2 regions of the Streptomyces sp. NPDC050842 genome follow, and region 2 is predicted to be linked to the other one. Evidence: riboswitches for the same ligand, from Rfam matches in the RefSeq annotation. Region 2 holds a riboswitch; the other holds the start of a gene.
What was found. Region 2 has a riboswitch for ZMP and ZTP ahead of ACIBG6_RS02730 (phosphoribosylaminoimidazolecarboxamide formyltransferase). Riboswitches for the same ligand answer to the same signal wherever they lie in the genome.
Positions count from the first base shown of each region.

Region 1: it holds a riboswitch for ZMP and ZTP, as region 2 does, so the genes downstream of both, ACIBG6_RS06775 (bifunctional 5,10-methylenetetrahydrofolate dehydrogenase/5,10-methenyltetrahydrofolate cyclohydrolase) here and ACIBG6_RS02730 (phosphoribosylaminoimidazolecarboxamide formyltransferase) in region 2, are expected to answer to the same signal.

Region 1 is NZ_JBITGA010000002.1:313,588-325,179, forward strand. Features, by position in the region: gene ACIBG6_RS06745 (tannase/feruloyl esterase family alpha/beta hydrolase) at 1-979, shown strand, start outside; gene ACIBG6_RS06750 (MOSC domain-containing protein) at 1,000-1,545, opposite strand; gene ACIBG6_RS06755 (fatty acid desaturase family protein) at 1,666-2,763, opposite strand; gene ACIBG6_RS06760 (DEAD/DEAH box helicase) at 3,049-6,015, shown strand; gene ACIBG6_RS06765 (SWF or SNF family helicase) at 6,012-7,415, shown strand; gene ACIBG6_RS06770 (hypothetical protein) at 7,396-8,229, opposite strand; gene ACIBG6_RS06775 (bifunctional 5,10-methylenetetrahydrofolate dehydrogenase/5,10-methenyltetrahydrofolate cyclohydrolase) at 8,579-9,433, opposite strand; ZMP/ZTP riboswitch at 9,462-9,569, opposite strand; gene ACIBG6_RS06780 (GAF domain-containing protein) at 9,726-11,018, shown strand; gene ACIBG6_RS06785 (aldehyde dehydrogenase family protein) at 11,062-11,592, shown strand, end outside.
Region 2 is NZ_JBITGA010000001.1:604,979-616,570, forward strand. Features, by position in the region: gene ACIBG6_RS02715 (GreA/GreB family elongation factor) at 1-279, opposite strand, end outside; gene ACIBG6_RS02720 (S8 family peptidase) at 635-1,849, shown strand; gene ACIBG6_RS02725 (glycosyl hydrolase family 8) at 1,963-3,651, shown strand; gene ACIBG6_RS02730 (phosphoribosylaminoimidazolecarboxamide formyltransferase) at 3,679-4,839, opposite strand; ZMP/ZTP riboswitch at 4,874-4,967, opposite strand; gene ACIBG6_RS02735 (glyceraldehyde-3-phosphate dehydrogenase) at 5,113-6,558, opposite strand; gene ACIBG6_RS02740 (GNAT family N-acetyltransferase) at 6,586-7,278, opposite strand; gene ACIBG6_RS02745 (serine hydrolase domain-containing protein) at 7,379-8,446, opposite strand; gene ACIBG6_RS02750 (zinc ribbon domain-containing protein) at 8,533-8,829, shown strand; gene ACIBG6_RS02755 (VanW family protein) at 8,915-10,669, opposite strand; gene ACIBG6_RS02760 (IclR family transcriptional regulator) at 10,851-11,592, shown strand, end outside.

The sequences.
Region 1 (11,592 bases), on a different contig from region 2:
CGGCACCCGGCGCCAGTACTCCACGGACGCGCTCATCTCCGACCGCGTCCTCGCCCAGGGCTTCGCGTACGCCGCCACCGACAAGGGCAACACCGGACCGGACTTCTTCACCGACGGGCGGGCACCGGGCGACGCGGTCGCCGAGTGGAACCGCCGGGTCACCGAGCTGACGCGGGCCGCCAAGAAGGCCGTACGGCAGCGCTACGGCAGCGGCCCCGAGCGTACGTACATGACCGGCATCTCCAACGCCGGGTACCTGACGCGCTGGCAGCTGGAGAACCGGCCCGAGCTGTACGACGGCGGGGTCGACTGGGAGGGCGTGCTGTGGACCGCGGACGGCCCCAACCTCCTGACGAGCCTGCCGGTGACGGTGGCCCGCTCCCTCGGCCGGGCCTCCGACGAGGACCTGCTCGACGCGGGCTTCGCACCCGGGTCCCGCTTCCTCTGGCCGTACCACGAGAAGGCGTACTGGGGGCTCACGCAGAAGATCTTCCGGGCCGAGTTCGACCCCTCGTACGACCCGGCCTGCCCGGGTGACACGGCGGGGCGGACGGTGGAGGAGATCTTCGCGGCCTGCGCCTCGGACGCCTCGTACGACTACGCCTCCCGGCCCGCGTCCGTCCACCGCGCGGTCGCGAAGGTCGCGCTCACCGGGCGCATCGGCAAGCCCCTCATCACGCTCCACGGCGATCTGGACACGCTGCTGCCCATCTCCACCGACTCCGACGTGTACGCCGGGATGGTCGACGCGCGAGGCCGGGGCGGGCTGCACCGGTACTACACGGTGCAGGACGGGACGCACACGGACGGCCTCTACGACACGTATCCGGACCGACTGCGGCCGATCCTGCCCTGCTACCGATCCGCGTTCGACGCGCTGACGCGCTGGGTCGAGGAGGGTACGCCGCCGCCCGCGGACCGCACGATCGCACGGCCGGCGGACGGTGACGTGGTCGACTCCTGCTCTCTGAAGGAGTGACGGAGAGCCGACAAGCGGGGTCAGACCTTCTCCAGCGGGCGGTGCGGCCCCTCCGGCAGCTCGGCCCGGATGGTGTCGCCGGGCCGCACCTCCCCGCCGGTCAGCACGATGCCCATGATGCCCGCCTTGCGGACGACCTCGCCGTTCTCGTCGCGGCCGAGGACCTGCTTGAGCAGGCCGTGCCGGAAGTTGTCGATCTGCGCGCAGGGGTTGCGCAGGCCGGTGACCTCGACGACGGCCTCGGCGCCCAGGTGGAGGAGCGTGCCGGTGGGCAGGCCGAGAAGGTCGATCCCGTGGGTCGTGACGTTCTCGCCCAGGTCGCCGGGGGCCACCTCGAAGCCTGCGCCGGCCACGTCCTCGAAGAGCTCGGCGTGGATGAGGTGGACCTGACGCAGGTTCGGCTGGGTCGGGTCCTGACGGACACGCGACCGGTGCTTGACCGTCACTCCCGCGTGGACGTCGCCCTCCACGCCGAGGCCCGCGAGGAGGGTGATGCCATCCCGGTTGGGCTTGGTGAACGAGTACGTGCCGTTGCTGCTGACCGTCTGGACGGTGCCGCTGCTCATGCCGAGGAGCTCCCCTTCTCCGCTGCCGCTCGGTCGTCGCGGGCGGTGCGTACACCGCGGTGCGTACACCTCACCCGAAGCCCGAACCGATGATCACATCTCCTGTGATCATCCTTGACCTTACTCGGCACCCTCCGACCGCTCCGCGCGGAGGGGCTCGCCCACCTCGTGCAGGTGCCCGAGGGCCTGGCGGTACGACTCCACGAAGCCGGTCTCGGTGTACGGCACGCCCAGCGCGGCGCAGTGGGCGCGCACGGCGGGCTGGGCACGGCGGAGGTTGGGGCGCGGCATGCTCGGGAAGAGGTGGTGCTCCACCTGGTAGTTGAGTCCGCCGAGGAACCAGTCGGTGAGGGCGCCGCCGCGGATGTTGCGCGAGGTGAGCACCTGGCGGCGCAGGTGGCCCCAGCTGTCGCCGTCGGCGTGCTCGTCCGGGCGCTCCATGCCCTTGTGGTTGGGGGCGAAGGCCATGCCCAGGTGGACGCCGAGCAGCATCTGGTGCAGGAGGGCGAAGACGAGCGCCTGGAGGGGGGTGAGGAGGGTGAGGAGCAGCGCCGCGTAGCCGGCGAAGTGGGCGAGGAGCAGGGCGCCCTCGACGAGCCGCTCGCGCCGGGTGCGGCAGGGGCCGTCCTTGGCGAGCAGGGCCTGGACTCCGTACACCTTGAGGGCGATGCCCTCCAGGGTCGTCAGAGGGAAGAACAGCCAGGCCTGGTGGCGGGTGAGGAAGGCGCGCAGACCCGTGCGGCCCGTGGTCTGGTGGTCGGCGAAGACGAGGATGTCGGCGGCGACGTCCGGGTCCTTGTCGAGGTGGTTCGGGTTCGCGTGGTGCCGGTTGTGCTTGTCGTTCCACCACTCCCGGCTCATGCCGAGGAGAAGGTTGGCGTGCACGAGCTGGATGATCCGGCTCGCCCCGCGGTCGGCGGTGATCTGGGCGTGGCCGGCGTCGTGGCCGACGAAGGCGGCCCGCGCGGAGAGCAGGGCGAGGGGGACGGCGAGCGGGAGCGCCCACCAGGAAGGGCCGATCAGGGCGAGTCCGGTCAGGACGGCGGCGATGCCGAGGAGGTTGACGACGATCCCGCGGGCGTACCAGCCGGGGCGGTGTTCCAGGAGGCCCTGTTCCCTGACCGTCCGCAGGAGCGGGCTGAACTCGCTGCCGCCCCTGGCGCGGGCGGGAGCCTCGGCGGGGGCGGGCGCCGGGGGCAGGACGGTGGCCTGGGACATGGCGGGGCTCCTGTTTCTGTGGGTCGGGTCGCGATCGGATCTCGGATCGGTGTGCGAACGGTGGGCGCCTCCACTGAAACTACGGATGGGTGATCGTCCGGGGCCATGGCGTCACCACCCGGCCTCGACAGGGGGCGCGCCGGGGTGCGGGGGTGGGGTGAACCCCACCCCACGAGAAGCGATCTCGACTGTGGCGCGGGTCACGTGGGCTTCGTGCGCGTCGAATCGATCACCTGAGGTATCCTCGGCCGCTCGGTCTCCAGGTAGTCAAATTTGAGGAATGCGTTGTCGCTGTCGTACGGACCCGATGATTCCGCCCGCGAACTCACCCTCCACTCCGCCGTCTTTCTCCCCGCCGACCCGCCCCGCGCGGGACGCGTCGCCTTCTGCTCTCCGGAGGGGGACGCCCTGCCGGACGGCGTTCCCGCGAACACCGAGCTCACGATCGTCGACGGCGAAAGCCTCAAGGCCGTGACCGTCCCCGCGCATGCCGTCCCCGTACGGGACGCCCTTCCGCTGCTCGCCCGTGCCCGGTTCACGGACTCCGCCTCGCCCGCCGCCGCGTTCTGGGGCGCCGCGTCCCTCCTCGCACTGGACCTCGTCGCACGCGGACTGTTGCTACCCGGTCTCACTCCCGGCGACCACGATGCTTGGCGGGCCGGGCCGCTCGGCCCGGAGGAGCTGGCGCGGCTGCGCACCCTCGCCGCCTCGATGCCGCCGAGCGCCCACGCCGTACCCCTCTCCCCCGACGAGCCTCTGCTCCTGCCCGAACCCGAGGCGCTGCTCCGCGCGTTCGCCGACGCGGTCGCGGACACGCTCCCGCGGACCCCGGCGGCGTCCCTCGCGGCCGGCGGCGCCGCCTTCGCGGCCGAAGCGCCGCAGTCGATCCCCGAACAGCGAGCCTGGGCCGCCGACGTGGCGGCGGGTCACGACGCGGGCGTCCGGCTGTCGCTCCGCCTCGAACTCCCCGGCTTCACCGCCGAGGCCGACGAGGCGCCCGCTTTCCGCGCGGTCCTCCAGCTGCACGGCGTCGCCGACCCGACGCTGGTCGCGGACGCGGCGGAGGTGTGGGCGGGTTCCGGCACGACGGCCGGCGCGTTCGGCCCCCGGGCGCGGATGGACGCGCTCCTCGCGCTCCGGCGCGCCTCCCGCGCCTGGCCGCCCCTGACCCCGCTCCTCACGGCGGCCGTACCCGACACCGTCGAACTCGCCGACGAGGAGGTCGCGGAGCTCTTGGGCCCGGCTGCCCGGGCCCTCGCGGCGACCGGCGTCCAGGTCCACTGGCCGCGTGAACTCGCCGACCGGCTCACCGCCCGCGCGGTGATCGGCCCTTCGGCCGCGGAGGACGAACAGAGCGGCGCGCGGTACGGAGTCAACGACGCTCCGCACGCAGGCCGCGCCACGCCCGACGACAGCCTCGCCGCGCCGGACGAAGGCCGCGGCACGCCGGACGAGGCGGGCGACCCGTCCCGCGCCTCGCTCCCGTCCTTCCTCTCCGCCGACGCCCTGCTCGCCTTCAACTGGCGCTTCGCCGTGGGCGGGCACGAGCTGACCCGGGGCGAGCTCGACCGGCTCGCCGAGGCGGGGCGGCCCCTCGTCCGCCTGCGGGACCGCTGGGTCCTCGTCGACCCGGCCGAGGTGCTCCGGGCCCGAGCTCAGCAGGACCGCAAGTTCACTCCGGTGGAGGCCCTTTCGGCCGTCCTCACCGGCACGACCGTGGTGGACGGCCGCCCCGTCGAGGTGGCGGCGTCCGGCTGGCTGGAGCGGTTGCGGGAGCGGCTCGCCGACCCCGAGGGCGGCCGCCCGGAGATCGCGCAGCCCGCCGCGCTCGCCGCGACCCTGCGCGACTACCAGGTGCGCGGGCTCGACTGGCTCCACCGGATGACCTCACTCGGCCTCGGTGGCTGCCTCGCCGACGACATGGGCCTCGGCAAGACGATCACCGTCATCGCGCTCCATCTGCACCGGCAGACCGACTCGGCCTCCGCAGGACCCACGCTGGTCGTCTGCCCGACCTCGCTCATGGGCAACTGGCAGCGGGAGATCGAGAAGTTCGCTCCCGGGACGCCGGTCCGCCGCTTCCACGGCGCCGCGCGCGACCTGGAGGGCGTCGCCGACGACGGCTTCGTCCTCACCACGTACGGCACGATGCGGCTCGACACTGAGCGGCTCGCCGCGCGCAGCTGGGGACTCCTCGTCGCGGACGAGGCGCAGCACGTCAAGAACCCGTACTCGGCGACCGCGCGTGCGCTGCGGACGATCGGGGCACGCGCGCGCGTGGCGCTGTCCGGCACCCCGGTGGAGAACAACCTCTCCGAGCTGTGGGCGATCCTCGACTGGACGACCCCTGGCCTGCTCGGCAGCCTCGGGGCCTTCCGTACGCGCTTCGCCGCCGCCGTCGAGGGCGGCGGGGACCCGGCCGCCGCCGAGCGGCTCGGCGCGCTGGTCCGCCCGTTCCTGCTGCGCCGCCGGAAGTCGGACCCGGGCATCGCGCCCGAACTGCCGCCGAAGACGGAGACCGACCGGACCGTCTCCCTGACACCCGAACAGGCCGGTCTGTACGAGGCGGTGGTGCGCGAGACCCTGGAGTCGATCGCCGTCGCCGAGGGCATGGCGCGCCGCGGGCTCGTCGTGAAGCTCCTGACCGGGCTCAAGCAGATCTGCAACCATCCCGCCCAGTACCTCAAGGAGGACCGGCCGAGGATCGAGGGCCGCTCGGGCAAGCTGGAGCTGCTCGACGAACTCCTCGACACGATCCTCGCCGAGGGCGCGAGCACCCTGGTCTTCACCCAGTACGTGGGGATGGCCCGGCTCCTGGAGACGCATCTCGCGGCGCGGGGCGTGCGGACGCAGTTCCTGCACGGCGGCACGCCCGTCGCCGAGCGCGAGGCGATGGTGGCACGGTTCCAGGACGGGGACGTCCCCGTCTTCCTCCTCTCGCTGAAGGCCGCCGGGACCGGGCTCAACCTCACCCGGGCCGAGCACGTCGTGCACTACGACCGCTGGTGGAACCCGGCCGTGGAGGCCCAGGCCACCGACCGCGCGTACCGGATCGGGCAGGACCGCCCGGTACAGGTGCACCGGCTGATCGCCGAAGGCACGATCGAGGACCGGATCGCCGCCATGCTCGACCGCAAACGGGAACTGGCGGACGCCGTTCTCGGGACGGGCGGGGACACGCCGCCGGAACTGACCGAACTGACCGACGCGGAACTGGCGGAGCTCGTACGACTGCGAGGGGACGGACGATGAGCGGGTACGGACACGGGGTCGGCCCCAGGCAGGGGCAGGGACACGGGGGCGACGAGCGGACGTTCGAGGCGCTGCCGCCCGCGAAGGGCGCGGCGTTCGCCCGGACCTGGTGGGGCCTGGCGTGGCTCAAGGCGCTGGAGGACACGGCGCTCGACGGCCAACAACTCAAGGCCGGGCGCCGGCACGCGCGCGCGGGGGCGGTCGGAGCCGTGTCGGTGCGCCCCGGCCGGATCACGGCGATCGTCAAGGACCGCGACGGCACGGCGCACCGCAGCGACGTGCTGGTGCGGGAGTTCTCCGAGGAGGAGTGGGAGCGGCTGCTCGATCTGGCCGTGGACAGCGCGGGGCACATCGCGGCGCTCCTCGACCGTGAGATGCCTCCGCACTTGGTGGAGGACGCGGCGGTCACGGGGCTCGACCTGCTCCCGGGGATCGGCGATCTCGAGCCGGAGTGCGGGTGCGAGGCGTGGGACCACTGCCCGCACACGTCGGCGCTCTGCTACCAGGTGGCGCGGCTGCTCGACGAGGACCCGTTCGTCCTGCTGCTGATGCGGGGGCGCGGGGAGCGGACCCTCCTCGACCAGCTCCAGGCGCGCAGCGCACGACGGGCCGCGGCGCCCTCGGAGCGCGACGGGCAGGACGGGGCCGGGGACGGGCCCGCGGTGGAGGGAGCCGGGGGCATGCCGGGCGTGTCGGCGGCCGAGGCGTACGCGGCCCGGGACATCCTGCCGCCGCTGCCCGCCCCGCCCGGGGCCCTCTCGGGGCCGGGCGAACCGCTCTCCCTCGACACGGAGACGGATCCGGAGCCGGGGGTCGATCCCGCGGCACTGGAGTTCCTCGCGACGGACGCGGCGGCTCGCGCGCACCGGATGCTCGTCGCGGCCCTCGGGGGCAGCGGCGGGCCCGAGCTCGTGGAGCCGCCGCTGACGGCCTCTCAGGACGCGGTGCGTCTCGCCGCGGGCTCGTCCGCCGCCTGGATCACGGCGCGGCTCGCCGACGGTTCGGGCAGGTCGCGGGCGGATCTGGACGCGGCCACGCGCGCGTGGCGCTTCGGCGGCGCCGCCGCCCTGGCCGTACTGGAGGAGGAGTGGACGCCCGACGCCGACACCCTCGCCCGGGCGGCGGCGCGGCTCGCGGAGGCCTGGGAGGGCGACGAGCGGCCGGTGCTGCGGCGGACGGCCGGCGCGCGCTGGACGGTGGTGGGCGCGGAGGCACAGTTGCGGCTCGGAGCGGACGGCCGCTGGTGGCCGTACCGCAAGGCCGGTGGCCGCTGGTCCCCCGCGGGCCCGGCGGACCGCGATCCGGCGTCGGCCCTGGCCACGGCTGCGGCCACGGCCGCTCTCGCGTCCGACGCCACGGGAGCGGGAGGCGCCGCCGGCGCTACCGGAGGAGGCCGGTGATCTTCCCGCCGGTGGCGGACGGGGCGGCCAGGCTGCAGGCGACGGCGTCGGAGCCGAGGAGGTAGCTGGTGCGGTAGGGGTACTGGACGAAGGTGGTCCAGCGCGTGCCGAGCGGCTGTAGAGCGGCCTTGGCGCGGAGGGGTGCGCGGCAGAGTTCCGTGGCTGCCTCGCGTACCTTCTGGTCGTCGGCGTAGGTGCCGGTCAGGCGTGGCCGGGCGACGAGCTCGGCGTCGTGCGGCGTGTCGCAGTCGCGGCGGACGGCGGTGCCCGGCGTGGCGCGGTCGATGTCGAAGCAGTCGCCGACGCGCAGCGCCTCGAAGGAGACGGGCCTGGCGGGAGGACGTGTCGCCGTCGGGGCCGTGGAAGGGGCCGGCCGGGTCGTCGCGGGAGCGGTGCTGGCGGTACGGGAGGGCTGCGGGGCGGCACTCTTCCCGGGCGGGGCGAGCCGCTCCTCGGGCGCCGCGTGCGTCGGCGTGTCGGCCACGGGGCCGCCCGTGGCGGGCACGCCGGTGGTGGACGCGCCCGGCGCTCCTGCCGTGGGTTCGCCGGACGACGGCGCGCCAGCCGTCGGGACAGACGTCGGGCCGCCGTCCTCCGCAGTGACGACCGGGGACGGTACGGCCACCGGGCCGCCGCCCGGTCGCCCGTCGGCTCCCGGCCCTTCGAAGTCCTCTCCGCCGCCGACGGCCACGAACCCGCCCACGACCAGGGCTGCCAGGACCAGCGGTACGAGCGGCACGCCGAACCAGCGGGCGCGCCGCGCGGCCGGCCCCGGCCGGGGTGCCCCGAGGCGTACGACACGCGGCCACCCCACAGCGGCGAGCCGCTCGGCGGAGTGAGCCTCGGTGGACTGTGACTCGGCGGAACGGAGTTCAGCGGAACGGGGCTCGGCGGAACCAGGCTCGGCGGAACGGGGCTCGGTGGGACGGGGCTCGGCTGAGGGGGACTCAGCCGGTCGGCGGTCCGGCGGCGGAGTGGCGGTCGGCTGGTGCGGCACAGACACCAGGGTTGCTTGTCGGCCTCCATGAGGCGAGTGATCCGGGGCCGTTGAGCACGGCCTGTACAGAATCGTGACCATCGCCGACCACGCCTTGTCCGACCATGGCCGGAACGCACCTCTCCTCCCCCGGTCACCGTCCCGCCGACGCCCCGTCATGAGTGCCCTACAGACCGAGCTGGCGCTCCGCGCCCTCGACCGTCTGCGCGAGCAGCACGGCGATGGTCATGGGACCGACGCCACCGGGGACCGGAGTGATGAGGGAGGCGCGCTCGGCGGCGGACGCGAAGTCGACGTCGCCGATGTTGCCCGGGTTGTAGCCGGCGTCGACGACGACGGCGCCGGGCTTGATGTCCTCGCCCTTGATGAAGTTCGGCTTGCCGACGGCCGCCACCAGGATGTCGGCCTCCCGTATGACGGAGGAGAGGTCCTTGGTGCGGGAGTGGCAGTAGGTGACGGTGGCGTCGCGGCCGAGGAGGAGGAGACCGGCCGGCTTGCCGAGGATCGCGCTGCGCCCGACGACCACGGCCCGCTTGCCGCTCGGGTCGACGTCGTACGCGTCGAGGAGGCGCATGATGCCGCCGGGCGTGCAGGAGACGAAGCCGGGGAGTCCGAAGCCCATGGCGGCGAAGGAGGCCATGGTGACGCCGTCGACGTCCTTCTCCGGGGCGATGGCCTCGAAGGCGGCGCGCTCGTCGATGTGCGGGCCGACCGGGTGCTGGAACAGGATGCCGTGGACCTCGGGGTCCTCGGACAGCGCGGTGATCGCGGCGACGAGCTCCTCGGTCGTCGTGGTGGCGGGCAGCTCGACGTGCTTGGAGCGGATTCCGGCCTTCGCGCAGCGGTTCTGCTTCATCTTCACGTACGTCACGGAGGCGGGGTCGGCGCCGACCAGGACGGTGGCGAGGCACGGCGTGACACCGGTGCGGCGGGTGACCTCGGCGGCGCGCGCGGCGGTCTCCTCGACCGTACGGCGGGCGAGGGCGGTGCCGTCCATGAGGGTGGCGGTGCTGGTGGACATGGCAACTCCTGGGCGTCGTGTCTGACCGGTGGTTCGCCCAGGCGCACGGCATCGGCACGGTCGCACCGCTCGGTGCGCTCCGCCCGGGCCGCTCCCCGGTGGTGATCCACCTCAAGCGCCAGTCACGGCCCGGGCCCACTCTACGTGCTCCGCGCCAGGAGCCGGGGGCCGGTCCCGGACAGGGCGCATATGCCGCGGTGCCGGAGCGCTTGTCGGCGGCCCGCGCGCGCACGACGATGAGCCGGACGTGCAGGGCGACCTCGACGGGGAGGCCGAGTTGAGCGATGCGTGGATGGGCGGGTCAGGAGGTCCCGGTACCGGGGCGAGGGGTCCGGACGACGGGGCCGACGGTCCGAGCGACGGGACGACGGGCGCAGCTGACAGGCCGACCGGTCCGGCGGTGCGGCCGCTGGTGGCCGCCTCGTGGCGGCGTTCCGTGCGGGCCAGGGTGTGCCAGGAAGGAGCCGCGCGGATCGAACTGGACGAGGACGCGTTGGCGGGGCACCGGGACGGCCATCCCCTCTCGGCGGCGATGCCGGTGATCCGGGAGTTGATGGGGACGTACGCGACGGACGGGGAGCATCTGCTGGCCGTCTGCGACGCGGCAGGGCGGATGCTCTGGGTGGAAGGCCATCCGGGCACGCTGCGCAAGGCCCGGGCGATGAACTTCGTGGCCGGGGCCCGCTGGTCGGAGTCGGCGGCCGGGACGAACGCGCCCGGGACCGCGATCGCCGTCGACCGGCCGGTACAGGTCGTCACCGACGAGCACTTCCGGCGGCGTGTGCGGGCCTGGACGTGCGCCGCCGCTCCCGTGCACGATCCGCTGTCCGGCCGGGTGATCGGCGCGGTGGACATCACGGGTGGGGAGCGCCTCGCGCACCCGCACAGCCTCGGATTCGTGCAGGCGGTGGCGCGGGCGGCCGAGTCCCAGCTCGCCCTGCTCGGTCCGCCGGCCCGGCCGGGCGGGTTCAGGCTCTGCGCGCTGGGCCGCGACGAAGCGGTGCTTACAGCGAACGGGCGGCGCGTACGCCTGTCCCGCCGGCACAGCGAGATCCTGGTGGTCCTGGCACACCGCCCGGAAGGGGTGGGCGGCGACGAGCTCCTGACGCTGCTGTACGAGGACGAGTCGGTCACCCCGGTGACGCTGCGGGCGGAGCTGTCCCGGCTCCGCACTCTCCTCGGGCCCGACGTGCTGCGCTCGCGCCCGTACCGGCTGGCGGGAGCCGTCGACGCGGACTTCGCGACGGTCGACCGGCGGCTCGCCTCCGGTGCCGTCTCGGCTGCGGCCGGCGAGTACGCGGGCCCGCTCCTTCCGGCCTCGCTCGCCCCGGGGGTGGTCCGGCTGCGCGAGCGGCTCGCGGACCGGCTCCGGGCCGCGCTGGTGGACCGGGGCGACCCCGGACTCCTCGCGGACTGGGCGTACAGCACATGGGGCGAGGACGACGTGGTGGCCTGGCGGGCCCTGTGCGCGGCGGTACCGGCGCCGCAACTCCCGCCCGTAAGGGCGAGGCTCGACTCCCTTGAAGCGGAACTGACTGCCACTGCAACGGGGTTGCAACGTACAGCCGCGCAGACTCGGCGATGAGTGCCGGCCAGGGACGGCCGGCGCGCCGAGGGAGGCCATGCCGATGACCCGTTACGCCGCACCCGGCACCGAGGGCGCGATCATGTCGTACGCGGACCGCTACGACCACTGGATCGGCGGCGAGTACGTCGCCCCGGCGCGCGGCCGCTACTTCGAGAACCCGAGCCCGGTCGACGGCCGCGCCTTCACCGAGGTCGCCCGCGGCACGGCCGAGGACGTGGAACGCGCCCTCGACGCGGCGCACGCGGCGGCTCCGGCGTGGGGCAGGACGGCCCCGGCCGAGCGCGCGACGGTCCTGCTGCGGATCGCGGACCGCATGGAGAGCAACCTGGAGGCGCTCGCGGTCGCGGAAAGCTGGGACAACGGCAAGCCCGTCCGGGAGACCCTCGCCGCCGACATCCCGCTCGCCATCGACCACTTCCGCTACTTCGCGGGGGTGTTGCGGGCCCAGGAGGGTTCGCTGAGCGAGATCGACGACGACACCGTCGCGTACCACTTCCACGAACCGCTGGGCGTCGTCGCACAGATCATCCCGTGGAACTTCCCTATCCTGATGGCGGTCTGGAAGCTGGCG
Region 2 (11,592 bases):
GGTCACGGAACTGCCGACGCCGACCTCGTCGGTGCTCGGCGGACCGGCGACGGAGCCTTCGCGCAGCCGCGCGTCGATGTCGGTGATGCGTGCGTCCAGGCGCTGGAGCTGCGTGACGCGTTGCAGCTCGTCGGCCTGGTCGGCGCGATCGCCCACCTGATCGCCGCCGCCGTCGCGCAAGGTCACGGCGACCGTTTCGCGTTCGGCGCGCAGGTCGGCGAGTTCGCGCTCGAACGCCGCACGAGCGACGGCGCTGAGGGGCTCGGGTCCACCGGTCATGTCTGATCCCGTCGGGCAGCGGGCGGCACGGATGCGTGCCGCGGATCGGTCACGGCAAGCCGAAGGTATCAGGCGAATCGGGGCATTACGTCCAGGGTCGCCGGGCAGTTCGACGCGCGTTCCCGGGGCGGTGCGGTGGGCGTTTTCTGTGGGTTCGACGGGAGTTCGATTGCTGGAGTGTGGCAGATGCATGACAAGCGCCCAACTCCCTTGAGCTACGCCCGTAGACCGGACAGGCTGCTGGTCATCCGGAGCGCCCCACACGGCTCCCGGCCGTGCGTGTGACCCACACGCGCCCCCCACAGTCGCGCCGCCCCCACATGAGGCGCGACGCCGAAGAGGAGGACTCCCTCGTATGGCACTCCCGCAGCACACCAAGGCCCGGTTCGCGCTGACCGTGTCCGCCGCGACCGCGGCCGCCCTGCTCGGCACCTTCGCCGCCGTCCCCGCCCAGGCGGCCCCCGTCGAGGGCGTCGTCCTCGCGGCCGGTTCGGCCGACGCGGTGCCCGGCAGCTACATCGTCACCCTGAAGCAGGGCGCGGGCTTCAAGGCCGCCTCCACCAAGGGCCGGAACCTGATAGCCGGTTACGGCGGCACGGTCGGCAAGACCTTCGGCTCCGCCCTCAACGGCTACACGGCCACCCTCGGCGCGACGGAGGCCCGCCGCCTCGCCGCCGACCCCGCCGTCGCCTCCGTCGAGCAGAACCAGATCTTCCGCGCCGACGCGACGCAGACCAACGCCCCCTGGGGCCTGGACCGCATCGACCAGGCGAACCTGCCGCTCAACGGCACGTACACCTACCCCGACTCGGCGGGCGGCGGCGTCACCGCGTACGTCATCGACACCGGCGTCCGCATCTCGCACGCCCAGCTCGCCGGCAGGGCCGTCAACGGGTACGACGCGGTCGACGGCGACACCGTCGCCCAGGACGGCAACGGACACGGCACGCACGTCGCCACGACCATCGCGGGATCGACGTACGGCGTGGCCAAGGCCGCGAAGATCGTCGCCGTCCGGGTCCTCGACAACGCGGGCTCCGGCACCACCGCCGGCGTCATCGCGGGCGTCGACTGGGTCACCTCCCACCACACGGCGGGGGCCCCGGCCGTCGCCAACCTCTCCCTCGGAGGCGGTGCCTCCACCGCCCTCGACAATGCGGTGAAGAACTCCATCGCGGACGGCGTCACCTACGCCGTCGCCGCCGGCAACTCCGGTGTCAACGCCTCCTCCACGTCCCCCGCCCGCGTCGCCGCCGCCATCACGGTCGGCGCCACGAGCAACACGGACGCCAAGGCGAGCTGGTCCAACTACGGTTCGGTGCTGGACCTGTTCGCCCCCGGCGTCTCGATCACGGCGGGCTGGCACACGAGCGACACGGCCACCAACACCATCTCCGGCACCTCGATGGCCACCCCGCACGTCGCGGGCGCCGCCGCCGTGTACCTCGCGGGGCACACCTCCGCCACTCCGGCGCAGGTCGCGACCGCTCTGGTGAACGGCTCGACCCCGAACAAGGTGACCAGCCCGGGCAGCGGCTCGCCCAACCGCCTCCTGCGGCTCGTCCCGTAGCGCGGACGTGACGGGTCGGGGGTCTTGCGCGGATCCCCGACCCTCTCTACCCTCGCGGCTCAATGGTTAGGAAAACTTCCTAACGAATGAGCCGCGAAGGAAAGGGAGTTGTCATGCGTCGACGAAGCGTCTCGCTTCTCGGGCTCGCCGGACTACTGGCGTTGCCCCTGGTGTCGATCCCGCAGGCACAGGCACAACCCCAGGCGCAGCCGCGCGCGCAGGATCAGGCGGCCGCCGCCGACAGCCTGGTCTCCGTCGGAAAGCCGGTGACGGCCTCGTCCGTCGAGGCCGCGGGCTTCGAGGCCGGCAAGGCCGTGGACGGCAACACCGGCACCCGCTGGGCCAGTCTGGAGGGCGTCGACCCGCAGTGGGTCAGAATCGACCTCGGCGCGGCGCACACCGTCTCCCGGGTGAAGCTCAACTGGGAGGCCGCCTACGGCAAGGCGTACCGGATCCAGACCTCGACCGACGGCTCGACCTGGACCGACGTCTACGCGACGACGACCGGTGACGGAGGCGTCGACGACCTCACCGTCTCCGGCACCGGCCGGTACCTCCGCATGCACGGGACCACCCGCGGCACGCCGTACGGCTACTCCCTCTGGGAGTTCGAGGTCTACGGCGCCCCGACCGGCGGCGGCGTCCCCGGCGGCCCGGCCGTCCCCTTCGGCAGCCACCTCAGGCCGTACACCGCGGGAACGCTGAAGCCCTCGGGCGCGCAGGCCACCGTCGACCAGAAGGTCGTCGAGTACTACAACAAGTGGAAGGCCGCCTTCGTCCGGCAGAACTGCGGCAACGGCTGGTACCAGATCATCTCGCCGGACGCCGACCACCCGTACGTCGCCGAGGCGCAGGGCTACGGCATGGTCGTCACCGCGACGATGGCCGGCGCCGACCCCGACGCGAAGAAGATCTTCGACGGTCTCGTGAAGTGGAAGATCGACCACCCGTCCTCGATCAACCCGAACCTCCTCGCGGCCGAACAGGACGCGGCCTGCAAGAGCGTCAACGGCGGTGACGGCGCCACCGACGGCGACATGGACGTGGCCTACGGCCTGCTCCTCGCCGACAAGCAGTGGGGCAGCGCCGGCACGTACGACTACAAGGACCTCGCGCTCAAGCACATCGCCGCCATCAAGAAGGACGAGCTCAACCCGACGACCAAGCTCCTGAAGCTCGGCGACTGGAGCAGCTCCGGCGACCAGTACTACTACATCTCCCGTACCTCGGACTGGATGGTCGACCACTTCCGCGCCTTCCGTACGGCCTCCGGCGACACGACCTGGGACGCCGTGCGCACCGCGCACCAGACCCAGATATCGCGGCTCCAGTCGACGTACGCGTCCGGCACCGGCCTGCTGCCCGACTTCGTCGTCGACACGAACACCACGCCCAAGCCCGCTCCCGGCCAGGTCCTGGAGGACCCGAACGACGGCGCGTACTGGTGGAACGCGTGTCGTACGCCGTGGCGCATCGCGGACGACGCGGTGACCAGCGGGGACGCCACGTCGCTCGCCGCCGCGCGGAAGCTCAACAGCTGGATCAAGACGAAGACCGGCGGCGACCCGAACAAGATCGCCATCGGCTACAAGCTCAACGGCACCCAGATCTCGGCGGGCAGCGAGGCCGCCTTCTTCGCGCCGTTCGCCGTGGCGGCCATGACCGACCCGGGCAGCCAGGCCTGGCTGGACGCCCTCTGGAACAAGATGCTGGCCACCCCGGTCGACACGAGCAGCTACTTCTCGGCCAGCATCCAGCTCCAGGTCATGATCACGGCCTCCGGGAACCACTGGGTCCCGTAGGGGCTACCTCGGCCGGCATCGCGCCGATCAGTGGTGGAAGAGCCTCAGTCCGGTGCGCGCGAGCGTGATCCCGTGCTCGCGACAGGCGTCCTCGACGTCGGTGGACCGCATCGACCCGCCGGGTTCGGCGACGGCGGTGACGCCGTGCCGCTGCGCGTGATCGACGTTGTCCCGGAAGGGCAGCGCGCCGTCCGAGGCGAACGCCACCCCGGTCAGCTCCGCGAGCCACGCGGTGCGCCGGACGTCGGTGAGGTCGGGGGTGGGCACGGACAGGGCCCCGGACAGGCGCGCGCGCTCGTCCGGGGTGAGGTCGCCCTCGACGAACCGGATCTGCCAGTTGATCCGGTCCTGCCGACGGATGTCGGGCCGGAAGGCGAGCGCGCGGACGGCGGGGTGGCGGCGCAGCCACCACGTGTCGGTCTTCGCGCCCGCCAGCCGGGTGCAGTCCACCCGGGACTGCTGCCCGGCGCCGATCCCGAGCGTCGCCCCGCCGCGTACGTAACAGACCGAGTTGGACTGGGTGTAGCGCAGCACCGCGAGTCCGAGCAGCAGGTCCTCCCTGGCCGAGGCCGTGAGCTCACCGCACACGACGTCGTCCAGGAGGGCGGGGGAGAGGGGCACGTCGTCGCGCTGCTGGGTCAGCCGCGTGCCGAACACCTCCCGGGCCTCCTGGCCCGGCGGGGTGTAGGTCGCGTCGGCCTCCACGACCAGGAAGCGGCCGCTCTTCTTCCGGCTGAGGGTCTCGACGGTGCCGGGAGCGTAGCCCGGGGCGATCACACCGTCGCAGACCACCCGGGTCAGCAGCTCGGCGAGTTCGGCGTCGACCGGGTGCGAGACGGCGGCGAAGTCGCCGTAGGACGACTTCGGATCGGCGTCACGCGCCCGCAGGTAGGCGCTGGTGACCGCGCCGACGCGGTCGCGGTCCACGCCGTACAGCTCGGCGGTCACCTCGTCGACCGGCCCGGCCACCGCCGCGCCGGCCGGCGAGACGTGCTTGAACGAGGCGGCGGCCGGCCGGCCGCCCAGGGCGCGGCTCGCGTCCCGGACCAGCTGCCAACTGTTCAGCGTGTCCAGCAGATTGACGTAGGACGGGCTGCCGTTCACCACCCGCACCGGCCGACTCCCGGGCTCCACCGGCACGGCGGTCGCCACCAGCTGCTGGGGATTGATGCCGTAGCGCAGTTCCATCTCAAGACCTCCTGGGTCAGCGGGACATCACTGACGCAGGCGCCCAGGCGGTCGACGCGCACGCGGGAAGACGGGACCGGATGCCGCTCCCCGGTGGTGATCCACCTTCGCCAGTCGCGGCGGGCACGATGCTACCCGCCCGGCGGAAATGCCGCGCCGCACCCCCTGGTACGGGAAACGCGGAACGCCGCACCCCCCCGTACGGGAAGCGCGGAACGCCGCACCCCCCGTACGGGAAGTGCGGCGCGCCGCCGTGCTGTCGGTGCCGGGCGATCAGACCGCCGGAGCCGGGAAGGTCGGGTACTCCACGCCGGAGACGTGCTGGACGACCCGGATGACCTGGCACGAGTAGCCGAACTCGTTGTCGTACCAGAGGTAGAGGATCGCGTTGTCGCCGTCGACCTTGGTCGCACCGGCGTCGACGATGGACGCGTGGCGCGAGCCGACGAAGTCCATCGAGACGGCGTCGGGGGCCGTGGTGAAGTCGATCTGACGCTTCAGCGGCGAGTGCAGCGAGACGTCGCGGAGGTACTCGAGGACCTCTTCGCGGGTGGTCTCGCGGCCCAGGCGCAGGCTCAGGATGGCGATCGAGACGTCCGGCACCGGCACGCGGATGGAGCTGCCGGTGATCGGGGCCTTGAGGTCGGGCAGCGCCTTGGCGACGGCCGAGGCGGCACCGGTCTCGGTGATCACCATGTTCAGCGGCGCCGAGCGGCCGCGACGGTCGGCCTTGTGGTAGTTGTCGAGGAGGTTCTGGTCGTTCGTGAACGAGTGGACCGTCTCGACGTGGCCGCGGAGCACACCGTACTCGTCGTCCATCGCCTTCAGCGGCGGGACGATCGCGTTGGTCGTGCAGGACGCGCAGGACAGGATCTTCTCGTCCGGCTTCACCGTCTCGTGGTTCACACCGTGGACGATGTTCGGCACGTCGCCCTTGCCGGGCGCGGTGAGGACGACCTTGTCGATGCCCGGGCGCAGGTGCTTGGAGAGACCCTCGCGGTCGCGCCACTTGCCGGTGTTGTCGATGAGGATCGCGTTCTCGATGCCGTACGCCGTGTAGTCGACCTCGGACGGGTCGTTGGCGTAGATCACCTTGATCGTGTTGCCGTTGGCGAGGATCGTGCTGTTCGCCTCGTCGACCGTGATCGTGCCCTGGAACTGGCCGTGGATCGAGTCGCGGCGCAGCAGCGAGGCGCGCTTCACCAGGTCCTGGTCGCCGCCGCCGCGGACGACGATCGCGCGCAGGCGCAGACCGTTGCCGGAGCCGGCCTTCTCGATGAGGAGGCGGGCGACGAGCCGGCCGATGCGGCCGAAGCCGTACAGGACGACGTCACGCCCGTCGCGGCGCTCGATCTTGTTCTCACCGATCGCACCGGCGACGGCCTCGGCGGTGAAGTCCGCCACGGAGAGACCGCGGTCGTCGTTCTTGTACTCGGCGGCCAGCATGCCGATGTCGATCTGGGACGGGCCCAGGTCGAGCGTCGTGAGCGTCTGGAGGAACGGGAGCGTCTCGGTGACCGAGAGCTCCTCGCCGTCGATCTGCCGGGCGAAGCGGTGGGTCTTGAGGATGCTGACCACCGACTTGTTCACCAGGGAGCGGCTGTGGACCAGGACGGTGACGTCCTGCTCCCGGTGCAGCTTCCCGATGATCGGGATCATCGACTCCGCGATCTCCTCGCGGTTCTTCCAGCTGGTGAACGAGTCGTCATTGACAGTCACAAGTTTATCTTTCGAGCTAGGCGGCGCTCATATGGTAACCCCAGGTCCGCGCGGTGCTTCAGAGGGGTGGCGCATCCCACGCTCCGCCCCCGCGCGCCGCTCGCGGGCGCGCGCCAGACGCTCCTCCAGAGCCGCCCGGCGCGCGGGCCACTCCTCGGCCACGATCGAGAAGACGGCGGAGTCACGGAGGCGGCCCTCCTCGCCCGGGGCCCACGAGACGGACCAGTTCCGCAGGACGCCCTCGAACGTGGCACCCACCTTCTCGATCGCAGCCCGCGAGCGGGCGTTGCGCGCGTCCGTCTTGAGGTCCACTCGCGCCACGTCCCAGCTTTCGAAGGCGTGCCGGAAGAGCAGGTACTTGGCCTCCGCGTTCACGCCCGTGCCCTGGGCCGAGGCCGCGAGCCACGTGAAGCCGATCTCGATCGCGCACAGGCGCTCACCGGACGGCCAGAATCGCGGGTCCCAGAAGGAGGTGGCGCCGACCACCCGCCCGGTCGCCACGTCCACCTGCGCGTACGGGGCGAGCCTGCCGTCGGCGGCGCGGCCGAGCTGCGTGTCGACGTACGCCCCGAATCCCTCCCGCCCCGGCACCCAGGTGAACCCGTACGAGTCCCGGTTCTCCTCGGCCGCGTCGGCGAGACCTGTTGCGTGCTGATGCCCCAGCGGCTCCAGGCGCACGAACGCGCCCTCCAGAACCGGCCCTTCCAGCGTGAAACCCATGGATCCGCCCCCGTGTACGTGTCGAGTCCGTCGACGATCACCGGACGGTGAGGAGGATCGCAGAGTCAGGCCGGGGAAGCACGTGTGTTTCAGGTGCTGGTCAGAGGCCGGTCCGGTCCGGGAACGCGAGCGTCCGGAAGACCTCACGGACGCGGGCAAGCGGTCCGGGGTCCCGGGTGAAGTACAGCCGGTTCGTGAGCAGGACCGCCCAGCGCCCGCGCGCGGGCGAGACCCACATGCCCGTCCCCGTGAACCCGAAGTGCGCCCAGATGTCGTCCGCCGGTTCCGTGCCAGGCGCCGGGTGCCAGAAGAGCCCGCGCGGCGGGGTGAGCGCGCCGGTGCGGACGCGCAGCGAGGCCGCCGTCCAGTCGGCGGAGAACGTCCCGGGCGCCGGGACGAGCAGGTGGCGCAGGAACAGGCCGATGTCGCCCGCCGTGGTGAAGACGCCGGCGATCCCGCAGGCGCCGCCGAGGAGCCGGGCCGAGAAGTCGTGCACGGTCCCCCGGAGCGGGGCGCCGCTCTCCTCGTCGTACTCGGTGGGCGCGCAGCGCTCCCGGGTCTCGGCGGACAGCGGTCCGTAGCGGGTCTCCGTCATGCCGAGCGGTGTCCAGACCCGGTCCTGGGCGAGCCGGGCCAGGGGCCTGCGCGTCAGGTGCTCGGCGAGGTAGCCGAGGATCAGCGCCGCCCGGTCCGTGTACGCGACGGCCTCCCCGGGCCGGTGCCGCAGGGGCTCGGAGAGGACCCCGTCGCGGACGTCCTGCGGATCGGAGCCGTACAGGGGCCGCAGGTTGGCGCGGAGCGGCAGCCCGGCGGTGTGGGTGAGGAGGTTCAGGGCCGTGACGCCGGCGAGGGGCCGCCCCGCGGCCTCCGGCCAGTACGCGCCGAGCGGTGCGTCCGGTTCCAGTTTCCCCGCGTCGACGAGGGTGCCGACCACGGCCCAGACCGTGAGGATCTTGGTCAGGCTCGCGACGTCGAAGAGCGAGTCCCGGAGCATCGGTCCGGCGGGCCGCGCGGGATCGAGCGCTCCGACGGCCCCCGCCGAGAGGGTGGTACGTGCGTCGCCCACCGCCCACACGGCACCGGGGTACACGCCCGCGCGCACGCCGTCGTCGAGGAGCGGTCCGAAGGGATTGCCGTGCTGGGTCAAGGGATCGCTGAGCTGGACCAAGGCGTGCCTCCGGCGGGTCGGGGCGGACCCGTCCGGGGCCGGCGGGCCGGACCCGTCCGCTCCCTGACGGGCCCCGCTCCGGAGTCATGCCCGGGCAGTGGGGGAAGACACCCTTCCGTCAGCCCCTGTCCCAGGACTTCACCTGTTCATCTGCCTGGGAAGCCCGGGGCTTCAACCTCGGGAGGAATCGACTCCCTGGAGCGGAGCCGCGCAGCAGCGGAGTTCCGGCAGAGGGTTACAGGGTGACTCAAGCACGGTTCGTCTGCCGGTCCTGCGGGACCGTCATGCACGCGGACCACAACGGCTCCCGCAACATCGCCCACCGAGGCGACGCTGTGTGGAAGCGGGGCGCGGTCAACCGCCCCAGAACCAGCACACGCTGATTCCGGACGTAGAGGACAACGCGACAGCCAGCCGCGCTCCACTTGCCATCACGACCCTCCCGACCGCGCCGACAAGCTCGGTCCTTCAGGGCCGAGAAGTTGACTTGCACGTGACCTCGTCACGCGGGGTGTAGTGCGTGGTGAAGGTCTCGCGCTTCACCACGGCGCCGCCGTCCTTGAAGACGCGGTCCACGGAGATGTCGAAGCCTTCGAGCGGCTCCTGCGGCATGCAGGCCTCGCCGGTGCCCTCGCGCTTCGCGGGCTCCGTCTCGTTGGTGCGCGGACCGGCCACCGCCTCGACGGAGTCGTACTTCTTCGTCCCGAGGAAGCTCACGGTGACCGAGGAGTCCGTCGCGTCCGCCTTGATGTAGATCGGCTTGCCCGAGTCGTTGCGGAACTTCAGGTCCAGGCTGCCCCAGGCGACGGTGGCCTCGCGGCCGGCCGGGTAGCGCTCGATGTAGAAGGAGTGGGCGCCGTACTCGACGGGCTTCACCCCGGCGAAGAACATCGCGTTGAAGACGGTGGTGGCCATGGCCGACACGCCGCCGCCCGGTGCGGACCGGTACTGGCCGTCGAGGATCATCGTGCCGTCCACGAAGCCGTTGTCCGGGGTGCGCTCGCCGACCGTCTCATTGAAGCTCCACACCTCGCCGGGCTGCACCACGGAGCCGTTGATGAGCTCGGCGGCCCGGCCGATGTTCGTGGTCCGGTAGGGCGCGGTGGGGAAGTCGACCGTGAAGGTCGACATCTGCTCGGTGATGCCGAGGCGGGCCAGCGAGTCGGCGGTCAGCTCGGGCTGCGTGACCGTGGTGGCCACCGGGGCCGTACGGGCCGCGGCACCGTCCTTCGTGAGCAGCGGGCGCACGGCGTCGCCGAGGGCCTTCGCGGTGACCTCCTGCCCCGGCCTGCCCTCCGCCTCGACGACGACCTTGCCGTCCCGCACCCCGAGGGTCGCCTCGACCGGGGCGCCCGTCATGGACGCGAGGGGCTGGGCGACGTCGGGGTCGCGGAGGAGGGCCTCGGCGTCGAGCGCGGCGCTGAGCGTGCCGTTCTCGGCCTTCACGGAGAGGTGGTCGCCGAGGGTGGCGGGGGAGATCCGCAGCCGTTCGGCACCGGCCGTGAGCGTCACGGGGGCGGAGACGGCGGACTTCGCGTACGTGTCGAGGAAGCGGGTGACCTCGGAGTCGCCCAGCTTCGGTTCCGTGAGGGCGACGGGGAGGGTGACGGGCGAGGCGCCCGAAGTGGCGGGGTAGGCGGCGCGCAGGGTCTCGGCGGCCCGCCCGGTGTCCAGCTTCTGGCCGGTGACCGCCCGGGTCGCGACGGCCTCGCCGTCGCGGAAGGCGACGGAGCCCTCGCGGACCTTCCGGTCGTTCTTCTTGGCCAGCTCGGCCACGGCGGCCCGCGCCTTGGCCTCGTCGTAGGCGAACACCGGCCGTATCTCGCGCTCTCCGGAGGAGAAGAGCCGTCCGATGACGGTCACGGGGTCGCGGGACGGATCGGCCGCGAGGTCGGCGGTCTTCTCCACGTCCACGGTCAGGCCCGCGGCGGCGGGGGAGACGGTGGACGCGCGGTCGCCGACCTTGACCGGTATCGGTGTGCTCCAGGCGGCCGGGGCCTCGGCCGCGAGCTTCGCCCGCGCCTCGGCGCGGCTCATGCCGCCCACGTCCACGCCGGCGACGCTGGTGCCGGCGGATATGTCGTCCCCGGTGGTGACAAGGCCCGCGACGTACAGGCCGCCCGCGGCGACGGCGACCACACCCGTCGCGATCGCCGCCGTCCGGAGGCGCGGACTGCGCCCCTCGCGGGGCGTCGGGGCACGGTCGGTCCTGGAGCGGGGCACACGCTCTCCCGGGGCGTCGAGGATGAGGGGATCCCCACGACGGTACGCCGAAAGAGTGTCAAATGCACATAAAGCAGGGTTGACCTGCGGGGATACGGAGCGGGACGGGAGCGGTACGGACCGTTCCGGACCGTTCCGGGGGACTGCGAAGGCTGCCGAAAGCGCCCCCTAAGCTGGAACGATGCCCGTCACGCCGAGCCCGAGCACCGCCACCCCGAGCCCCGGGCCCCCGAGCCCCGGAGTGCTGAGCCCCGGAGTGCTGAGCCCCGGACCTTCGAGCGCCGGGCCCCAGTCCGTCGACCGGGCCCTCGCCGTGCTCGACGCCGTCGCCGACGCCGACCGGCCCGTCGGGGCGAAGACGCTGGCGCGGCGGCTCGGCTGCGCGCTCTCGACCGTCTACCACGTCACCGGGCCCCTGCTCGCGCGCGGCTACCTCGTCCGCACCGGCGAGGGGTACGCGCCCGGGCCCCGCGTCCCCGCCCTGCACCGCTCCCACCAGCGCCACCACGGTCTCGACGCCGGGACCGGAGCGCTCCTCGGCCGGCTGCGGCGGGCCACGGGAGCGGAGGCGTACCACACCGCCTACCGCGACGGACTGATCACCGTCGTCGACACCACCGCCCCGGTGACCGACACCGCCCACCCCTTCACCCCCGGCCCCGAGGTCCGCGCGCACGCGACCGCCCACGGCAAGGCGCTCCTCGCCGCGCTCCCGCGCCCGCTGCGCCGCCGCTATCTCGCGGACCACGGCATGGCCCGCTTCACCGAGCGGACCATCACCAGCGCCGAACGCTTCGAGGCGGAGGCCACCCGGGTGCGCGGTCAGGGCTTCGCCGTCTCCGTGGGCGAGGCGGACCTCGCCTACACCTGCCTCGCCGTGGCGCTGCCCGAGCGCGGCGACGGCATCGTCCACGCGCTCTCCG